DNA from 3 places in the Paraburkholderia sp. HD33-4 genome. Region 1 is predicted to be linked to each of the others. Evidence: predicted binding sites of a transcription regulator. Region 1 holds the regulator's gene; each other region holds the start of a gene.
The links. The regulator HrcA, encoded in region 1, represses chaperone genes, less so after heat shock. The targets are predictions, from matches to a motif close to TTAGCACTCNNNNNNNNNGAGTGCTAA.
Positions count from the first base shown of each region.

Region 2: the regulator HrcA is predicted to act here: its motif matches at 4,558-4,584, upstream of rpoH (RNA polymerase sigma factor RpoH).
Region 3: the regulator HrcA is predicted to act here: its motif matches at 2,090-2,116, upstream of groES (co-chaperone GroES).

Region 1 covers NZ_JAJEJS010000001.1:528,236-535,146, forward strand. Annotated here, with positions in the region: gene L0U84_RS02395 (NAD kinase) at 1-454, opposite strand, end outside; gene hrcA (heat-inducible transcriptional repressor HrcA) at 665-1,684, shown strand; gene hemH (ferrochelatase) at 1,867-2,937, shown strand; gene L0U84_RS02410 (RNA-binding S4 domain-containing protein) at 2,946-3,353, shown strand; gene L0U84_RS02415 (hypothetical protein) at 3,325-3,486, opposite strand; gene grpE (nucleotide exchange factor GrpE) at 3,855-4,442, shown strand; gene dnaK (molecular chaperone DnaK) at 4,774-6,723, shown strand.
Region 2 covers NZ_JAJEJS010000001.1:317,961-324,871, reverse strand. Annotated here, with positions in the region: gene maiA (maleylacetoacetate isomerase) at 1-38, opposite strand, end outside; gene L0U84_RS01510 (fumarylacetoacetate hydrolase family protein) at 73-771, opposite strand; gene ybiB (DNA-binding protein YbiB) at 993-1,964, shown strand; partial or broken gene L0U84_RS01500 (2-isopropylmalate synthase) at 2,425-3,432, shown strand; gene L0U84_RS01495 (nuclear transport factor 2 family protein) at 3,612-3,995, opposite strand; partial or broken gene L0U84_RS01490 (acyloxyacyl hydrolase) at 4,037-4,123, opposite strand; gene rpoH (RNA polymerase sigma factor RpoH) at 4,646-5,581, shown strand; gene cydP (cytochrome oxidase putative small subunit CydP) at 5,995-6,255, shown strand; gene L0U84_RS01475 (cytochrome ubiquinol oxidase subunit I) at 6,245-6,911, shown strand, end outside.
Region 3 covers NZ_JAJEJS010000001.1:628,653-635,563, reverse strand. Annotated here, with positions in the region: gene groL (chaperonin GroEL) at 34-1,674, opposite strand; gene groES (co-chaperone GroES) at 1,728-2,018, opposite strand; gene L0U84_RS02865 (hypothetical protein) at 2,435-2,824, opposite strand; gene L0U84_RS02860 (hypothetical protein) at 3,084-3,725, shown strand; gene L0U84_RS02855 (hypothetical protein) at 3,806-5,557, shown strand; gene gmd (GDP-mannose 4,6-dehydratase) at 5,833-6,911, opposite strand, start outside.

The DNA.
Region 1 (6,911 bases):
CCACGTCGTTGAACGCGAGCGCGTGGTAGATCGGCGTGCCGTCGCGCACGATGCGCGCTTCCAGAAGCACGCGCTCCTCGCGCTCGAAGTTGCCCGACAGCATTTGCGGCACGATCTCGCGCATGTCCGAGATCGGAATGTCGGTGATGAAGCCGAGCCGTCCGTGGTTGATGCCGATCAAGGGCGTGCGATACGGCGCGAGCTGGCGGCCGAAGCCGAGCATCGTGCCGTCGCCGCCGAGCACCACGGCGACGTCCGCACGCGCGCCGATCTCGGCGGGACGCAGCGCCGGATAGTCGGTTACGCCGATTTCGGCGGCGGTGTCGGCTTCGAACACGACTTCGAAGCCGAGCTTCGCGATGCACCCGGCGAGCGCGGTCAGCGGCTCGCCAATGCCTGGCGTATTGCTGCGCCCGACGAGCGCGACGGTCTTGAACTGGCTGGTCACTTGCATGCCGGCATTACACCATAGGTAGGGCCTGAAAAGAACCGCAGACCGACCCGGTAGTGGGCCGGCGCACACGGGGCGTCTGCGTATGTCGCGATTATCGTTAGAATGGTGTAGACCTGATGACATGCGAGCCCACCGAGGGCGGCGCATTCGCCGGGAGCGGGCGCCGCGGGCGCTCGCGGCTGCGATGCCATTGAGCTAAAATTTTTCGTCATGCTAGATCCTCGCGCACAAACCCTCCTCAAAACGCTGATTGAGCGCTACATCGCCGAAGGTCAGCCGGTCGGCTCGCGCACGCTGTCACGTTACTCGGGCCTCGAACTAAGCCCGGCCACGATCCGCAACGTGATGTCGGACCTCGAGGATCTGGGGCTCGTGATCAGTCCGCATACGTCGGCGGGGCGCATTCCGACGCCACGCGGCTACCGTCTGTTCGTCGACACGATGCTGACGGTCGAGTCCGCCGCCGACGAGGAGGCGGTGATGCGCGCCGTCAAAACCACGCTGCAGGTCGGCGAGCCGCAGAAGATCGTCGCCGCGGCGGCGAGCGTGCTGTCCAACCTGTCGCAGTTCGCCGGCGTCGTGCTCACCCCGCGCCGCAGCCACGTGTTCAAGCAGATCGAATTCATGCGCCTGTCCGACAAGCGCATCCTGCTGATCATCGTGACGCCCGAAGGCGACGTGCAGAACCGCATCCTCGCCACCCAGCGCGACTTTTCGCCGTCGCAGCTGGTGGAAGCCTCCAATTACATCAACGCGCACTTCGCGGGCCTCTCGTTCGACGAAGTGCGCCGCCGCCTGCGCGGGGAAATCGACGAGCTGCGTGGCGACATGACCTCGCTGATGCACGCGGCCGTCACCGCGAGCACCGACGAATCCGACGCCGGAGAGACCGTGCTGATCTCGGGCGAGCGCAATCTGCTCGAAGTCGCCGATCTTTCGTCGGACATGGCGCGGCTGCGCAAGCTGTTCGATGTGTTCGACCAGAAGACCAGCCTCCTGCAGTTGCTCGACGTGTCGAGTCACGCGGCGGGCGTGCAGATTTTCATCGGCGGCGAGTCGACTCTGGTGCCGATCGAGGAAATGAGCGTCGTCACCGCGCCGTACGAGGTGAACGGCAAGATCGTTGGCACGCTCGGCGTGATCGGGCCGACCCGCATGGCCTACAACCGCGTGATTCCGATCGTGGACATCACTGCGCGGCTGTTGTCCATGACGCTCAGCCAGCAGTAGTCCTCGCGCTGCGTGGAACTGCCGTCATCGCAGCCCGTGCCGGTCATGATGCGCGAACGCGCTGCGTCTGCCAATCGTCCGAATGGCCAGGGGGGTCTGGCGGCGCCCGGCAGAACCCGCGCCGCTATAATGAATCTCCATTGAATCGACTCGCCGCGTGAAGCGGTGATTTTCTGCTGCCTATGCGCTTCGACCTCGAGCGGCCATCACAGAACGCCACGTCGCATCGCGTCGCCGTGTTGCTGATCAATCTCGGCACGCCCGATGCGCCGACGCCTCGCGCGGTGCGCCGCTACCTCGCGCAGTTCCTGTCCGATCCTCGCGTGGTCGAAATTCCGGCGTTGCTGTGGCAGCTGATTCTGCGTCTGTTGATTCTGCCGTTTCGCGGCCGCAGCTCCGCGAAGAAGTACGCGGCGGTGTGGATGCCCGAGGGCTCGCCGCTGCGCGTGCATACCGAAAAGCAGGTCGAGGGCCTGCGCCATCTGCTGCAACTGAACGACTACACGGTGCTGGTCGAGTACGCGATGCGTTATGGCACGCCAGGCATTCCGGCCATGCTGAACCAGCTGAAGCTCGCGGGCGCCGAGCGCGTGCTGCTGATGCCGATGTATCCGCAATATTCGGCGTCGAGCACCGCGACCGCGTTCGACGAAGCGTTTTCCGCGCTCAGGCGCATGCGCAATCAGCCGGAAATCCGCACGGTGCGCCAGTACGCGGATCACCCGGCGTATATCGCCGCGCTCGCCGCGCAGGTGCATCACTACTGGCATCTGCACGGCCGCCCCGATTTCGCGGCGGGCGACAAGCTCGTGCTGAGTTTTCACGGTGTGCCCAAGCGCACGCTCGACCTCGGGGACCCGTACCACGAGCAATGTCAGCAGACCGCCGCGCTGCTGATGCAGGCGCTCGAATTGACCCCGGTCGAATGCCGCATCACGTTCCAGTCGCGCTTCGGCAAGGCCGAATGGCTGCAGCCCTACACGGCGCCGACGTTGAAGGAACTCGGCGCGGCAGGCGTGCGGCGTGCTGACGTGTTTTGCCCGGGTTTCACCGCCGACTGCCTCGAAACGGTCGAGGAAATCGGCATGGAAGTGCGCGACGAATTTCTGCATGCGGGCGGCAAGGAGTTTCACCGGATCGCCTGTCTGAACGCGTCGCAGCCGTGGGTTGCCGCGCTCGGTGAGATAGTCGCGCAACATCTGCAGGGCTGGCCGGTGCAGGCGGTGCCGGTGCCGCACACCACAGGAGCTTGAATACGCAGATGAACTACCGCATTTCAACCGAACCGGGCGCGAAGCTGCGCATCGACAAATGGCTGTGGGCCGCGCGCTTTTTCAAGACGCGTTCGCTGGCCGCGGATGCGGTCGACAAGGGGCGGGTGCGCATCGGCGGCGCGGCCGTGAAGCCGGCCAAGGACGTGCGTGTCGGCGATCTGGTCGAAATCGAGATCGAGCGCTACGTGTGGCAGGTCGAGGTACTGGGCGTGTGCGACGTACGCGGTCCGGCGAGCGTCGCGCAGACGCTTTATGTGGAAACCGCGGAGAGCAAGGCGAAGCGGCAGGTCGAGCAGGAGCGGCGCAAGGTGTACCACGAGCCGGCCGCCGTGCTGCAGGGGCGACCGACCAAACGCGACCGGCGCACTATCGACAGATTTTCGCGTGGGGATTGAAAAATTGCTCCACGGTGGCGTGCGCGCCGCCGTACTCGGTGGTGTGGTCATTGACCGCACCGGACATGCAGATGGTCGTGGTGCCCGCGATCAGTACCAGTGCGACCACCCCGATTGCAACGGTCAGTTTCACGGTACTCCCCCTGGTGGGCTGAAACAGGCTATCGGAACGACTGTCAGGTATCGGTAAGGCTTACGTCAGATTAGGGTTAACGTGGCGTTGCCGCTCCATGAGTGGAGAATAGGTCAGTTGCGGGCTGCACTCAATCCCTATCTGATTGCGCCACGTTAATCCTTGTTACGGCGCATTTCGCATGCACGACGGTGGTGCGAAAAAACGCTGGGAACCGCTTGAAACGGCATTTTCAGGCCCCATCTGGGGTCCGGTCTGGCGGATCCGCGCGAAGAACGCGTGGCGCGATTGTGCGAAGCACGAATCGCCCCGCGCTGGAACGGCTTTTACCGCCTTTGGCTTTTACTTTTTAACGACTTTTCAGCGACATGGAAAACACGCAAGAGAACCCGACGAGCCAGAATCCCACGCCCGCCGACGAAGCCGCGCGCCAGGCCGCCGAGGCCGCCGGGGCCGCTGCTCAGCAGCAGGACACCGGCGCCGCCACTGAACCTGCCCAGGCAGCCGGCGAGCAGGCGCTGGCCGACGCTCAGGCGAAGATCGCCGAGCTGCAGGAAAGCTTTCTGCGCGCGAAGGCCGAAACCGAAAACGTGCGCCGTCGCGGGCAGGAAGACGTCGCCAAGGCGCACAAGTTTGCGATCGAGAGCTTCGCCGAGCATCTGCTGCCGGTCGTCGACAGTCTCGAGGCGGCCGTTGCCCATTCGTCCGACGACCTGCAGAAGGTCCGCGAAGGCGTCGAACTCACTCTGCGCCAGTTGAGCGGCGCGCTCGAGAAGGGCCGCGTCGTGGCGATCAATCCGGTCGGCGAAAAGTTCGACCCGCATCGCCATCAGGCCATTTCGATGGTGCCGGCCGACCAGGAGCCGAACACCGTCGTCGCTGTGCTGCAAAAGGGCTTCGTGATTGCGGATCGCGTGCTGCGTCCCGCGCTCGTGACCGTCGCGGCGCCGAAGTAAGCACGTCGGCGCGCACTTCGGGCGTTTGCGCCTGCGGGGCCCGCGGCGCCTGCGTCGTCGCATCGCGTCGCAAAAGATCCAGTCGAATCAGGCACTTCCGGCAAACCACGCCGGGGGCGCCGTGCAGGCTGACGGAGCGGGCTCGCAGCAAAGATTCGGCAGCGCGCCCCGTGATTGAAAAAAATTAAAGACCGCATCGCAAAAGAGGTCTTGAAAACGATGTGGCCGCACTTATTTTGAGTGCAGGTATGAATTCAGAGCGGATAGTCCGGCCGCCAGATGGGCCAACCGGGCGCTTTCCGCAGCGATCAAAGTCAGGAGATTTGTAAAAATGGGCAAAATCATCGGCATCGACCTCGGCACGACCAACTCGTGCGTGGCGATCATGGAAGGCAACTCGGTCAAGGTCATCGAGAACTCGGAAGGCGCGCGCACCACGCCGTCGATCATCGCTTACATGGAAGACAGCGAGATCCTGGTCGGCGCGCCGGCCAAGCGTCAGTCGGTCACCAATCCGAAGAACACGCTGTACGCGGTCAAGCGCCTGATCGGCCGCCGCTTCGAAGAAAAGGAAGTGCAGAAAGACATCGGTCTGATGCCGTACAAGATCATGAAGGCCGACAACGGTGACGCATGGGTCGAAGTGCGCGAACAGAAACTCGCGCCGCCGCAAATCTCCGCCGAAGTTCTGCGCAAGATGAAGAAGACCGCTGAGGACTACCTCGGCGAGACCGTCACGGAAGCCGTGATCACGGTGCCGGCGTACTTCAACGACAGCCAGCGTCAGGCAACCAAGGACGCCGGCCGCATCGCCGGTCTGGAAGTCAAGCGGATCATCAACGAACCGACCGCCGCGGCTCTCGCGTTCGGTCTGGACAAGGCTGAAAAGGGCGACCGCAAGATCGCGGTGTACGACCTGGGCGGCGGTACGTTCGACGTGTCGATCATCGAAATCGCAGACGTCGACGGCGAAATGCAGTTCGAAGTGCTGTCCACGAACGGCGATACGTTCCTCGGCGGCGAAGACTTCGACCAGCGCATCATCGACTACATCATCGGCGAGTTCAAGAAGGAGCAGGGCGTCGATCTGTCGAAAGACGTGCTCGCGCTGCAGCGCCTGAAGGAATCGGCTGAGAAGGCGAAGATCGAACTGTCGTCGAGCCAGCAGACCGAAATCAACCTGCCGTACATCACGGCGGACGCATCGGGTCCGAAGCACCTGAACCTGAAGATCACGCGCGCCAAGCTGGAAGCGCTGGTCGAAGACCTGATCGAACGCACCATCGAGCCGTGCCGTGTCGCGATCAAGGACGCTGGCGTGAAGGTCGGCGAAGTCGACGACGTGATCCTGGTCGGCGGTATGACCCGTATGCCGAAGGTGCAGGAAAAGGTGAAGGAATTCTTCGGCAAGGATCCGCGCCGTGACGTGAACCCGGACGAAGCCGTGGCCGTTGGCGCCGCGATCCAGGGCCAGGTTCTGTCGGGCGACCGCAAGGACGTTCTGCTGCTCGACGTGACCCCGCTGTCGCTCGGCATCGAAACGCTCGGCGGCGTGATGACGAAGATGATCAACAAGAACACCACGATCCCGACCAAGCACGCACAGGTTTACTCGACGGCTGACGACAATCAGAGCGCCGTGACGATCAAGGTGTTCCAGGGCGAGCGCGAAATGGCAGCGGGCAACAAGCTGCTCGGCGAGTTCAACCTCGAAGGCATTCCGCCGGCACCGCGCGGCGTGCCGCAGATCGAAGTGAGCTTCGACATCGACGCGAACGGCATTCTGCACGTCGGCGCGAAGGACAAGGCGACCGGCAAGGAAAACCGCATCACGATCAAGGCGAACTCGGGTCTGTCCGAAGCTGAAATCGAGAAGATGGTGAAGGACGCCGAAGCGAACGCGGAAGAAGATCACAAGCTGCGTGAGCTGGCCGACGCCCGCAACCAGGGTGACGCGCTCGTCCACAGCACGAAGAAGGCGCTGACCGAGTACGGCGACAAGCTCGAAGCCGGCGAGAAGGACAAGATCGAAGCCGCGTTGAAGGACCTCGAAGACACGCTGAAGAGCAACTCGAGCGATAAGGCTGCGATCGAAGCGAAGATCGAAGTGGTGGCCACGGCCTCGCAGAAGATCGGCGAGAAGATGTATGCCGACATGCAGGCTGCGCAAGGTGCCGAAGCGGCAGCGGGCGCGGCGGGCGGTGCCGGTGCATCGGCGGGCGCGAGCCAGCAGGCCGACGACGTGGTCGACGCTGACTTCAAGGAAGTGAAGAAAGACTAAAGCCAGGTCGGCATCCGACCGTAAAGCCGTGCACAGCAGTGTGTGCGGCCCGGCTGCACAACAGGGGCGCCCTTGGGGCGCCTCGAGTGCAAGAGCGGTTTTCGCGCCTGGCGAGCCCTTTGGGCTCTCCGGGCACGTTCGTTTTATGGAGGGCGTTGTTTTGAACCGTGGGCAAGCGCGGCGCAGAC
Region 2 (6,911 bases), 210 kb from region 1:
TACGACGCCGAGCTACGGAAATAGCTGTAGAGCTTCATGTTGTCTGCCTCCTCCACCTGCCCCCAAGCCGTCTCAGACGACGCGCACGCTGAATTCGCCGAGCCCGTCCACGCCGCCCTTCATCAGGTCGCCCTTGACGACAGCACCGACGCCTTCCGGCGTGCCGGTAAAAATCAGGTCGCCGGGCCGCAGTTCGAACAGCGTCGACAGATACGCGATCGTCTCGGCCACCGACCAGATCAGCTGCGACACATCCGCGCGCTGCTTGTCCTCGCCGTTCACCGACAGCCAGACCGCGCCCTTGCCGATGTGACCAACCGTCGTAGCCGGATGAATCGGGCCGAGCGGCGCCGAGTGATCGAAGCCTTTGGCGGTATCCCACGGACGCCCCATTTTCTTCGCTTCGCCTTGCAGGTCGCGGCGCGTCATATCGAGACCGAGCGCGTAGCCGTAGACGTGGTCGAGCGCGCGCTCGACGGGGATGTCTTTACCGCCCTCGCCGATCGCCGCGACCATTTCCATTTCGAAATGGACGTTCTTCGTCTGCGACGGATACGGGAATTCGCCGGTCGTGCCCGGCGCGACGTAGACGACCGCATCGGCCGGCTTCGTGAAGAAGAACGGCGGTTCGCGGTCCGGGTCGTGGCCCATTTCGCGCGCGTGCGCCTCGTAGTTGCGCCCCACGCAGTAGATGCGCCGCACCGCGAACTGCTCGCTCGACCCCACGACCGGCACCGCGACCTGCGGTGCGGGTGCAAATACGTAACTCATCCCGTTCTCCGTTTTTCGATGGGCGCCGCCGAGGCGGCGAGAAACATCGAGTGTAACGCGCGGCACGGCGCGGGTGCGTGGCAAGCGGGCAGTCGGCAGTCGCTGCGTGCCGCTTCGTCGCTGTTCGCGGGCTCGCCTTAGATGCGATACTGACACCGAACAGCTCCCCGAATGGCGTAGCGAACCGCCACGCGCGGCACGCCACCTGCCTCTTGCGCACGATGACCGACTCCACCGATACCACTTCCCCCTTCCCCTGCGCCCGATTCATCAAGGAAATCGGCCGCGGCCCCAACGGCGCCCGCGCGCTGACCGCCGACGACACCCGCGCGCTCTACACCGCGATGCTCGATGGCCGCGTCGACGATCTCGAGCTCGGCGCGGTGCTGCTCGCGTATCGCGTGAAAGGCGAAACCGCCGACGAACTCGCCGCGATGCTGGGCGCGGCGCATACGTCGTTCGAGCCGGTGCGGCAGCCGCACGGCGCGTTCCGGCCGGTGTCGATTCCGTCATACAACGGTGCGCGCAAGCAGCCGAACCTCGTGCCGCTGCTGGCACTGCTGCTCGCGCGCGAAGGCGTGCCGGTGCTCGTGCACGGCGTCACCGAGGATCCGGGGCGCGTGACGAGCGCGGAAATCTTCGCCCATCTGCACATCGCCCACGCGCAGTCACACGCGCAGATCGAAGCGGGTCTGGCGGAGCGTCGCGTCGCGTTCGCGTCGATCGACGTGCTCGCGCCCAAGCTCGCGCGCCTGCTCGCGCTGCGCCGGCGCATGGGCGTGCGCAATTCGACGCATACGCTCGTTAAGCTGCTGCAGCCATTCGCGCCCGCAGGATTGCGGCTCGTGAACTACACGCATCCGCCGTATCGCGACAGTCTCAAGCAACTGTTCATCACGCATCCCGATGCGGCCGTCGGCGGTGCGCTGCTCGCGCGCGGCACCGAAGGCGAGGCGGTCGCCGATACGCGCCGCCAGGTGCAGGTCGACTGGCTGCACGACGGCATCTGCGAGACACGGCTGCCCCACGAACGCTCGTCGCCCGATGCGCCCGAAGTCGAGCTGCCCGAAGCGCGCGACGCGGCGACCACGGCCGCCTGGATCGACGCAGTGCTGCGCGGCGAAGCGCCGGTGCCGGGCGCGATCGAGCGGCAGGTCGAGCTGATCGTCGATATCGCGAAGACGGCGGCGTGACGGCCGCGGGTTGACAGGCCAACGCGCACCGTCATACAGTTGGCCTCATGCGTTCCCTTCCGAACACCCTCCGAATTATCTCCGGCCGCCTAGCGCGGCCCCTATCGCTACGCGTGGCGTAAGTCACACGTAGCGCCGCGCGCTGGCAGCTCCGGTTGCCGTCGGCGGTCCTCCCCGTAGTTCCCGCAGTTTCGCTTCACCCCCGTCGTAGTTCTCCACAACCCGTCGTCGTTTGCATTCGTCCGTTTACCGCGCGGCCGATGCGAGAGGATCAAATGCACGTTGCCCGGGCCGCATCCGCGTTCGTCTGTTCATTCGCCCGCGTCGTCATGACGTCGCGGGCCGCGCGCCCACTCGTTGCCGCCCGGCATCGGCAGGCACACCGTGCATGCGTGGCAGTCGGCCAACCGCTCGACGTCCCCACCCTCCGCCGACGACACCACGAATGAGGCACCTCACCATGTTGCGCAATCCCGCTGAAAAGTACCGTCCCTTTCCCGCCGTGCGGCTGAGCGGCCGCAAATGGCCGGGACGCACGATCGACGCCGCGCCCGTCTGGATGAGCACCGACCTGCGCGACGGTAACCAGGCGCTGATCGAACCGATGAGCGCCGCGCAGAAGCTCGACTACTTCGAGATGCTGGTCGCGATCGGTTTCAAGGAAATCGAAGTCGGCTTTCCGTCGGCGTCGCAAACCGATTTCGACTTCGTGCGCAAGCTGATCGACGAGCGGCGCATTCCCGACGACGTCACGATCGAAGTCTTCGTGCCGTCGCGCGCGGAGCTGATCGCACGCACGTTCGATGCGCTTGAAGGCTCGCCGCGCGCGATCGTTCACCTGTACAACGCGATCTGCCCGTCGTTCCGGCGCATCGTGTTCCAGCAGTCGAAGGACGAGATCAAGGCGCTCGCCGTCGAAGGCACGCGTCTCGTCAAGGAACACGCGCAGGCGCGGCCGGGCACACACTGGACCTTCCAGTACTCGCCCGAGACCTTCAACACGTCCGAGCTGCCGTTCGCGCGCGAGGTGTGCGACGCCGTCGCGCAAACGTGGCGGCCGACACGCGATCACAAGATGATCGTCAATCTGCCGGCGAGCGTCGAAGCGGCCACGCCGAACGTGTTTGCCGACCAGATCGAATGGATGCACCGCAATCTCGGGTATCGCGACAGCATCGTGCTGTCGGTGCATCCGCACAACGACCGCGGCACCGCCGTGGCCGCGGCGCAGCTCGCGCTGCTGGCGGGCGCGGATCGCATCGAAGGCTGTCTGTTCGGCAACGGCGAGCGCACCGGCAACGTCGATCTCGTCACGCTCGCGATGAATCTCGACGCGATGGGTATCGACAGCGGTCTGGATTTCTCGGATCTCGCGACAATCAGGCGCGTGGCCGAACGCTGCACGCGGCTTCCGGTGGCGGCGCGCCATCCGTATGCGGGAGAGGCCGCGATGCGTGGCACGCACGAGGCGCGCGACGCGAATGCCGAGGCGGGGAAGCACGGCGCAAGCAGGCGCGACAAAGCTGACGAATGCTTGACCGCGTAAATCTGAACTGAGCCTCGAGCCTGCGGCAGCGCGGTGCATATACCCCGCATTGCGCCGCCGCCGCGGGCGCGCTCACGAGGCGCGCCCGCGCCAGCAGAATCTCACTCGAGAGCGCAACGCGTTGCCTGCCATGCGATCAGCCGCCACTGCCCGTCTTCGTGCGTGTGAATCGCGGTATAGGCAATCGGAAACAGCAGCGCGCCGTTGTTGGCCTCCATCTCGATCAGCGCGCGGCCCGTGACCACGTAGGTTTCGCGCCCGGCCGGCAACACGTCCTGCGACTGCACCTCGATCTGCCGATAACGACGGCGCCCCGCGACGATCCCGTCGATGAACTGCCGCTTCGTTTCGCGCTTGCCATTCGTATGGACGTAGCTCACGTTGTCCGCGAGCAGCGTGTCGAGCGACTGTCCATCGCCGTCGACCATCGCGCGAAAACGCTCTCGTTCGAGTCCGCGAATCGCTTCGATCATCTTTGCCGCCATTGCAGAGCCCCTCGAACACCGCGAGCCGCAGACGGCCACGGTCAGACGTGATATTGCACATATAGCTGGCTGAAATTTATACCAGGATTCAGCTCTTTGATACTGCGATTGGAAACATGCTGAAAGCGGTGGACGGTGATGCGAGGTGCGCCTCGCGGATCAGCGGGGAATGCAAGTCGCAGGTTTGCCACGAAGTCCGGTTCTGGCACTAGAAGTTGCGCCTGACACCCGAACCCGAGGGCGAAATTGGCATTTAGAGTAAGTCCACGCAAAAACCAAATTCAGGTAGTTGATTTGGCCCCCTCACCTGGCGGTTATTAAGCGACTGCTTCCTTTACTTTAGGCGCCAATCTAGTGTCGCACATCAAACGAATCCAGCCTCACTTTCCGCAATTATTCACTCCCTGATATGCATATATGAGCTGATTGCGAGAACTACATGGAAAATGGCAGCAACTTGTATAGGACAAACAGGCGGACAAAATAGAGCGTATTATGGCTATCAAAATACGAAAATCAATAGGATTTTCGGGAACTTGGATACCCCTGCGAGCTCTAAGTATTAGCACTCGGCAGATCAGAGTGCTAACATCCATCGCTGGAGTCGTTTACTGAGTACGCTATTGTCTGATTCCAAAGGAGTTTCATACGTGAGCCATGCAATGACCCTTCCGAGTACTTTGAGCCCGTCGTCGGCTAAGGCCGCTTCGGCAGGTGCACTGGCGCTCTCGCATTCCTCGCTGCTGTCCGGTCAACTGGGCAACATCGACGCCTACATCCAGGCGGTCAACCGGATCCCGATGCTGACGCCGGCGGAAGAACGCCAGTTCGCCACCGAATTGCGCGAACACGACAATCTGGAGTCCGCGCGCCGCCTCGTGCTGTCGCACCTTCGGCTCGTCGTGTCGATCGCGCGTAACTACCTCGGTTACGGGTTGCCGCACGCCGACCTGATTCAGGAAGGCAACATCGGCCTGATGAAAGCGGTCAAGCGCTTCGATCCGGAGCAAAACGTACGCCTCGTGTCGTACGCAATGCACTGGATCAAGGCCGAGATCCACGAATACATCCTGCGCAACTGGCGCATGGTGAAGGTCGCCACCACCAAGGCGCAGCGCAAGCTGTTCTTCAACCTGCGCAGCCACAAGCAGGGTCTCGGCGCGTTCACGCCGGACGAGATCGAAGGTCTCGCCAAGGAACTGAACGTGAAGCGCGAAGAAGTCGCGGAGATGGAAACGCGTCTGTCGGGCGGCGATATCGCGCTCGAAGGTCAGGTCGAAGACGGTGAAGAGTCGTATGCGCCGATCGCCTATCTGGCCGACTCGCACAGCGAGCCGACCGCCGTGCTGGCTTCGCGTCAGCGCGACCGGCTGCAAAGCGACGGCATCGCAAGCGCGCTCGATGCGCTCGATCCGCGCAGCCGCCGCATTATCGAAGCACGCTGGCTGAAGGTAGACGACGACGGCTCGGGCGGCTCGACGTTGCACGAGTTGGCCGACGAGTTCGGTGTGTCGGCCGAACGTATCCGCCAGATCGAAGCCAGCGCCATGAAGAAGATGCGCGGTGCGCTGACCGAATACGCGTAAAGCGTCGAAGCCATGCGCGCGCACATGTGGCCCGCGCATGACATAGGTAAAAACGACACACGTTAATCGGTCGCGCGTCATTTGCCGACCAGTGAGCTCAAGCCCCGCCCTCGCAAAACGGCGGGGCTTTTTTATTCTTTTCGTTTTCTTCTTGCATCCCCGCGGCCGCGCGTTCGTGTCAGCCCGCCCCCCGAGCCAACCGGCCGGGGCCGGTAAGCCTTTCTTGACGTATCGCAAGTCCGGTAGCAATACTGCACAGACGCGGCAAGTTTCGCGACGTGATGCCGCATGGCCAACCCTGAGCGCGTGAGGTTCCCCCTCCTACAATCGGCATGCATTCGCCAGACTGCCTGACGGCAAGGGCGGTCTGGATCCAGCCGGACTCTCCGGCGTGAAGTCGTCTTCGACCGATCATGACCCTAGCCCTCAATCGCAGCAGCACTGTCCGATCGCGCTTGCGCGGCCGGTTCACCAGGTGGGTGCGCGGTCCAACGCTGGGGCGCGATCTCGCCATCATCCTCGCCATCAAGTTCGCACTACTGTTGGCGCTCAAGTACACGTTCTTCAATCATCCGCAGGCGGAGCACATGATGCTGCCGCCTGAGCAGGTCGCGCATGCGCTGCTGTCGGTGCCCGCCCCGCATCCGTCTCGAGGTGATCAACATGCCCGTTAGCGAAGTCGTAGAACTGTCACGGCTCCAGTTCGCCATCACCGCGCTTTATCACTTTCTGTTCGTGCCGCTCACGCTCGGCCTGACCTGGCTGCTGGTCATCATGGAGTCGGTCTACGTGATGACCGGCAAGCAGATCTACAAGGACATGACGCAGTTTTGGGGCAAGCTGTTCGGCATCAACTTTGCAATGGGTGTCGCGACCGGCCTCACGCTCGAGTTTCAGTTCGGCACCAACTGGGCTTATTACTCGCATTACGTCGGCGACATTTTCGGCGTGCCGCTCGCCGTCGAAGGGCTGATGGCGTTCTTCCTCGAATCTACGTTCGTCGGTCTGTTCTTCTTCGGCTGGAACAGATTGTCAAAAGTCCAGCATCTGATCGTCACGTTCTGCGTCGCGCTCGGTTCGAACCTGTCGGCGCTGTGGATTCTGGTTGCCAATGGCTGGATGAACAATCCGGTCGGCGCGAAGTTCAACTACCAGACCATGCGCATGGAACTCGACAGCATCGGCTCGGTGATCTTCAACCCGGTCGCTCAGGTGAAGTTCGTGCACACCGTGTCGGCTGGTTACGTGACCGCGGCGATGTTCGTGCTCGGCGTGTCGTCGTGGTATCTGTTGAAGCGCCGCGACACCGAGTTCGCGCTGCGCTCGTTCG
Region 3 (6,911 bases), 100 kb from region 1:
ACCACGCGGCCGGACCACGAGGCCCGAGCGGAATTACATGTCCATGCCCATGCCGCCCATGCCGCCGGGCATGCCGCCAGGCATCGGAGCATCTTCCTTCGGCAGTTCGCAGACAGCTGCGTCGGTCGTCAGCAGCAGGCCAGCGACCGAAGCTGCGTTTTGCAGCGCCGTGCGCGTCACCTTCGTCGGGTCCACGACACCTGCGTCGACCAGGTCGACGTACTCGCCGGTCGCTGCGTTGTAGCCGTAGTTGCCGTTGCCAGCAGCAACCGCTGCCACCACGACGCTCGCTTCTTCGCCACCGTTGGTGACGATCTGACGCAGCGGCTCTTCCATTGCGCGCAGGACGATCTTGATACCTGCGTCCTGATCGGCGTTAGCGCCCTTCAGGCCAGCGATCGCCGTACGTGCACGGATCAGCGCGACGCCGCCACCAGCGACGATGCCTTCTTCCACAGCTGCGCGCGTTGCATGCAGTGCGTCTTCGACACGTGCCTTCTTTTCCTTCATTTCGACTTCGGTCGCAGCACCGACCTTGATCACTGCAACGCCGCCTGCCAGCTTGGCAACGCGCTCTTGCAGCTTTTCACGGTCGTAGTCCGAGGTCGCTTCTTCGATCTGCTTGCGCACTTGCTTGACGCGAGCTTCGATGTTCGCTGCTTCGCCAGCGCCGTCGATGATCGTGGTGTTTTCCTTGCCCACTTCGATGCGCTTCGCCTGGCCCAGCTCAGCCAGCGTTGCCTTCTCGAGCGTGAGGCCGGTTTCTTCAGCGACGACCTGACCGCCGGTCAGGATCGCGATGTCTTCCAGCATCGCCTTACGACGATCGCCGAAGCCCGGAGCCTTGACGGCGACAGTCTTCAGGATGCCGCGGATGTTGTTGACGACCAGCGTTGCGAGCGCTTCGCCTTCGACGTCTTCAGCGATGATCAGCAGCGGACGGCCAGCCTTCGCGACTTGCTCGAGCACCGGCAGCAGATCACGGATGTTCGACACCTTCTTGTCGTGCAGCAGCACGAACGGGTTGTCCAGAACGGCGACTTGCTTGTCCGGGTTGTTGATGAAGTACGGCGACAGGTAGCCGCGGTCGAATTGCATACCTTCGACGACGTCCAGCTCGTCTTGCAGCGACTTGCCGTCTTCGACGGTGATCACGCCTTCCTTGCCGACCTTGTCCATCGCTTCAGCGATACGATCGCCGATCGACGAATCGCTGTTCGCCGAGATCGCGCCAACCTGAGCGATTTCCTTGTTGGTCGTGCACGGCTTGCTGATCTTGCGCAGTTCTTCGATTGCGGCTGCAACAGCCTTGTCGATGCCGCGCTTCAGGTCCATCGGGTTCATGCCCGATGCGACGTACTTCATGCCTTCGCGGACGATCGATTGCGCGAGAACCGTAGCGGTCGTCGTGCCGTCGCCTGCGTTGTCGCTGGTCTTGGAAGCGACTTCCTTGACCATTTGCGCGCCCATGTTCTGGAGCTTGTCTTTCAGTTCGATCTCTTTCGCGACCGACACACCGTCCTTGGTGACCGTCGGGCCGCCGAAGCTGCGCTCGAGGACCACGTTGCGGCCCTTCGGACCCAGCGTGACCTTCACAGCGTTGGCGAGAATGTTCACGCCTTCGACCATCTTGGCACGGGCGGAATCACCGAATACGACGTCTTTAGCTGCCATCTTCTAACTCCTTGAATACTTTGGATATAACCGGGGAAGTAGCGACCTTGCGCTTACTTCTGCACCACGGCCATGATGTCTTCTTCGCGCATCACCAGCAGTTCGTTGCCGTCGACCTTTACGGTCTGGCCTGCGTACTTGCCGAACAGGACGCGGTCACCGACCTTCACGTCGAGCGCAATGGCTGCGCCCTTGTCGTCGCGCTTGCCCGGGCCGACTGCGAGGATTTCACCTTGATCCGGCTTTTCCGCTGCGGCTTCGGGGATCACGATGCCCGACGCGGTCTTGGTTTCTTGATCCAGACGCTTGACGATCACGCGATCATGCAAAGGACGAAGGTTCATACATACTCCTCTCTGATTGAGACTGAAGAACGCTGAGAAAACCCGGCTGGCCGAGCCAACCGGAGATGTTGTTAGCACTCTCGTGCAGCGAGTGCTAATTATATGGACGGGTGGTGACAAATTCAAGAAGTGAGGAGCAGCGCCGCCGCGGGCGGGGTTTTGCCACGACCGGCGCGGACCGGGCGCTGCGGCGCAGCGGTGAGCGCCACAGGCGAATGCGAGCAAAAACAATCACTTGCAGCGCGATTTAAGGCTTGCAGCCACGCTGCGCTGGGGCGATATGGCAGCCAAACCTCAGCCGCGCGCCGCAATGTATACCGCCGGATCACCCGTTCCCAGGGAATACCCTCGGCCGATTGAGCATAAGGTCGCAAGGTCGAGAAGTCTCCGACACCGACTGGCTCGTGCCGTTCAACTCACTTCGGCGCAGGCGGGTGCAGCGCATTGCCCGCCACCCACTTGAGCCGTTCGCAGTTGACCTTGATGCGCGCCGCGAATTCCTTCGGATCGCGCTCGCGCAGCGCGTTCATCTGGCTATTGCTGTTGTCCGCGCGATGCCAGCCCGCGTTCCAGTGCTGATCGAAATCGGTCGCACCGGTCAGCACCTTCCGGAGCCGCTCCTTATAGGCGCCGATGCGCTCGGGCGACACGTCGCAGAACGCCTGCGCGAAGTTCGCGCGCTCGCCCGCCGTCTCCGCGCTCATGTTGGCGTCGCTCGCGCCGCTCGCCGGCGGCGCGGCGAGCGACAGCATCGACAGACAGAGCGCTGCGCAAAGCGGCCGATAGCGATACGATAGGTTCTTCATCTTCGACTCCTGACGATCCTTCGTGGCGGCCAGGGATTGTCCCGATCTTCAACGCGGGTTCGCCAATTGTGTCCTGATTGCACTGCACGATGGCGTTTTCGCGCGCTATCCGATGCGTCGCATCGCGACTAGCGAGTGTTACGCTCGTTGGACCAGCCTTCGATAGCCTGACCGGCAGCGCGCCGGCAAAAGGCAGACCACGAAAGTGCTCAAGGACAACACTAACAATCGGCGAAACATCGCTGCGGGAGTGACTGCGATGCCATCTAAAACATATACCGTACTAACGCTGTTGGTGACGAGCAGTGCCGCGTTCGCGTGGCAGCCACTCACCTATCCGATCCGTAGTCAGAGCCCCTATGAGCGCGGCGTCGACAACGCGATGTGCTACGCGGAAGCGAGCCGCGTCAGCAACGTCGACATCCGTCGCGAGCCGCAGGTCCCTCCGCGTCCAAAGCCGGTAGCGAAAGGCTCGTCGACGGGCGCGCCGTCGAAGCCGCCTCTGCCGCCCAGTTCCTTCTCCGCCACACCACTGCCGTACGCCGCCGCAAGCATGCCGGACGGTGCAAGCATGCCGAACGGTGCGAGCATGCCGATCGCGGGCGCGCCCAGCGGCGCTTCGTCGGCAAATGCGGCGGACGCGGCCATCGCCGCCGCGGCCGCCGCTGGTGCGCGTGCCTCGGCCACCGCAGCGGCAGGTGCGTCAACAGCAAAGACCACTGCGGCCGCAGGCGCGAGCGAGGCAGTCGGCGCGTCGGCTGCATCGGACGCAGCGTTGCAGGCGAACGCGGCATCCGACGTCAAGCTGCCGCCGCTGCCCGCGCCCGAGCCGCCGATGACGCGCTATTGGGCCGCCTACGCCGCGTGCATGCAGGCGCGAGGGTACGTCGTCGCGCAGTAATTCACTGCTTGCGAGTCTCGTTGCCGTTTCGTGTTTCTTTGACCGAGGCGTCGTCATAAGACGCCCGTGAGGGACCGGCTATGTCTACGGATATCACTGCCAATCAGCAAGATCCCCGACGCTGCGATAACTGCGGTGCGCCTCTGGTTGGCCGCTTCTCGCCTTGTCTTTCGTGCCATTCGGTCGCGCTCGAAGCGTTTGGCGCTGATGCGGTCAAACTACCGGCGCGCAGAATCTGGCAGCCTTCGCCGGGCACGCTGGTCTATCGCTACGATTCGATCGACGAAGCCGAGTTGGTCGCGAAAGCCAAACGGCGCTCACGCGGCCGCATCGTGCTGGCCGTATCGGTGTTGGCGGTGAGTTCCGCTGTGTATCTGGCCTGCATTCACGGCGACGAGTTGCGCGTGGGTGTGCCGCTCGCGTCGACCGGCCTCGTGTCTGCACCAAACGGCAAGACCTCCGCTGCTGCCGCCGGGGACTCCAGGGCGGCAGGCAAACAATTGCTGCCGAGCGGCGTCGCCCAGCAACAGCAGCAACACCAGCAACACCAGACAGCAGACGTGGCGCAACGCCTTGCGTCGGTCGCGTCCTCGCCGGCTACTCCAGTTACCCCACCGGCCGCATCGACACCCGAGCGGCGCCAGGCCGTGTCGACAACGCCGGATGCCGCGCGAGTCACCGCCACTCCGCCGACTGACACGAACGATAAGCTGCGCGTCGATACCCGGCCGAGAGGCAGTTCGCAGCAACCGCCCGCTGAGCTCGCGCAGCAGCCCGCTCCGGTCCGGTCCTCGCCCGTTACAGCGCCAGCCGCGTTGCCGCCGGAGCAACACCGCATCGCGTCGACAACACCGGATGCCGCGCGCGTGACTGTCGCTCCGCCAGTTGGCGCCGAAGACAAACTTCGCACGGCCGCGTCGCCGAGTGCCGTCGAGCAACACGTCGCATCGGTCCGGCCCTCGCCAGTTACACCATCGGCCGCATCGCCTCTCGAGCAACCCCGCGTCGCGTCGACAACGCCGGATGCCGCGCGCGTGACTGCCGATCGCCCGCCAAGCGCGCAAAATAAACTGCGCGCCGATGCTCCGCCGAGCGCCTCCGCGCAGCAACCACCCGCCACCGTCGAGCAACGCGTCGCATCGGTTCGGCCTGCAGCGCCCACACCGCCGGCCGCATCGCCACCCGAGCAGCGCCACATCGCGTCGACAACGCCGGATACCGCGCGCGCCGCCGACAATCACCCGACTAGCGCACAAAGCAATCCGCGCGCCGATGCTCGGCCGAGCGCCCCCGCGCAACAACGACCCGCGATCGTCGCGCCACGCCTCGCGTCGGTTCGGCCTACAGCGCCCACACCACCGGCCGCGTCGCCATCCGAGCAGCGCTCCATCGCGTCGGCAACGCCGGATACGTCGCGCGCCGCAGCGCCGCAGCCGATTAGCGCTGAAGATCAACGACGCGCCGATGCGGCCAGATATCTGAAAGCGGCACATGTCAGTCTGAAGGCGAACAATCTGTCGGCCGCCAAATCGCGGATTGCCGCAGCCCTGGCCGCTCAGCCCGACAACCGCGACGCGCAGCGCCTGCGCTCCACGGTGCATACGCTCGAACAGCAGCGCGATGCGCTACTCAGCCTCGCGCGCGGCTGCCGTTCTATCGAGCACTGGGATTGCACGTCGCGCAACGCTGGTATCGCGCTGCAAATCGATTCGAGCAGCAAGGATGCACGGCGTCTGGCGACACGGGCCGAGCGCGAATCTGGACTGCAGATCGTGTCGTCAGCTGACGACGTTACCGAGCCATTGCCCCGGGTGCGCTACCTGCATCATTGAGGTTGCGCCGCAGACGGCGAGCGACGCGCGAAGCCCATGCATGCGCGTCGCAACGTAACGCCGGGGGGAGCTGGCGAGAAACCGCGGACCTTCCCGTAACGCGCAACGCGCAATCCCGCAATCCCGCAATCCCGCAATCCCGCAATCCCGCAATCCCGCAATCCCGCAAACAAAAAAATACGCGCCCGCAGCCGTCGGCGGCAAGCCGACAGTTGCGGGCGCGCAGCGCATCACGTCAGCCGACCACCAAACCGCCGGCCGCCCGGTGATGCGAGTTACTCGTGATGCTCCAATGCAGTAAAGCCAGCCAGCGTGACGAGTGCGTCGCGGCGTGCGATCTGGTAGTCCGAGCGCACCATTTCCTTGACCAGTTGATCGAACGACGTGGTCGGCTTCCAGCCCAGCCGCGCATGCGCCTTCGACGGATCGCCCAGCAGCGTTTCGACTTCGGCCGGACGGAAATAGCGCGGATCGATCCGCAGGATCACGTCGCCGGGCGACACCTTGATCTCCCGCCCTTCGACCTTTTCGACGATGCCGACTTCATCCACGCCGCTGCCTTCGAAGCGCACGGTGATGCCGAGTTCAGCGGCCGCCTTCTGAACGAACTGACGCACGCTGTATTGCTCGCCGGTAGCGATCACGAAATCTTCGGGCTGGTCCTGTTGAAGCATCATCCATTGCATTTCCACGTAATCGCGGGCGTGGCCCCAGTCGCGCAGCGCCGACAGATTGCCGAGATACAGCATCTTCTGCGTGCCCACCGCAATGCGCGCGATCGCGCGGGTGATCTTGCGCGTCACGAAGGTCTCGCCGCGCACCGGCGATTCGTGATTGAACAGAATGCCATTGCACGCGTAGAAGCCGTAAGCCTCGCGATAGTTGACCGTGGTCCAGTAAGCGAACAGCTTGGCGACCGCATACGGGCTGCGCGGATAGAACGGTGTGTTTTCGTTCTGGGGCACCTGCTGAACGAGCCCATAGAGTTCCGACGTGGACGCCTGATAAAAGCGCGTTTTCTGCTGCATGCCGAGAATTCTGATCGCTTCGAGGATGCGCAACGTGCCAAGACCGTCAGTGTTGGCCGTGTATTCGGGCTCCTCGAACGACACAGCGACATGGCTCTGCGCCGCGAGGTTGTAGATTTCGTCCGGCTCGACGCGCTGGATCACGCGCAGCAGGCTGGTCGAGTCGGTCAGATCGGCGTGGTCCAGAAAGAGTCGTTGCTCCGGTTCATGCGGATCGCGGTAGAGATGATCGATCCGGTCCGTGTTGAACAGGGACACCCTGCGTTTGATGCCGTGTACGATGTAGTCCTTGGCGAGCAGCAACTCGGCCAGGTATGAGCCGTCCT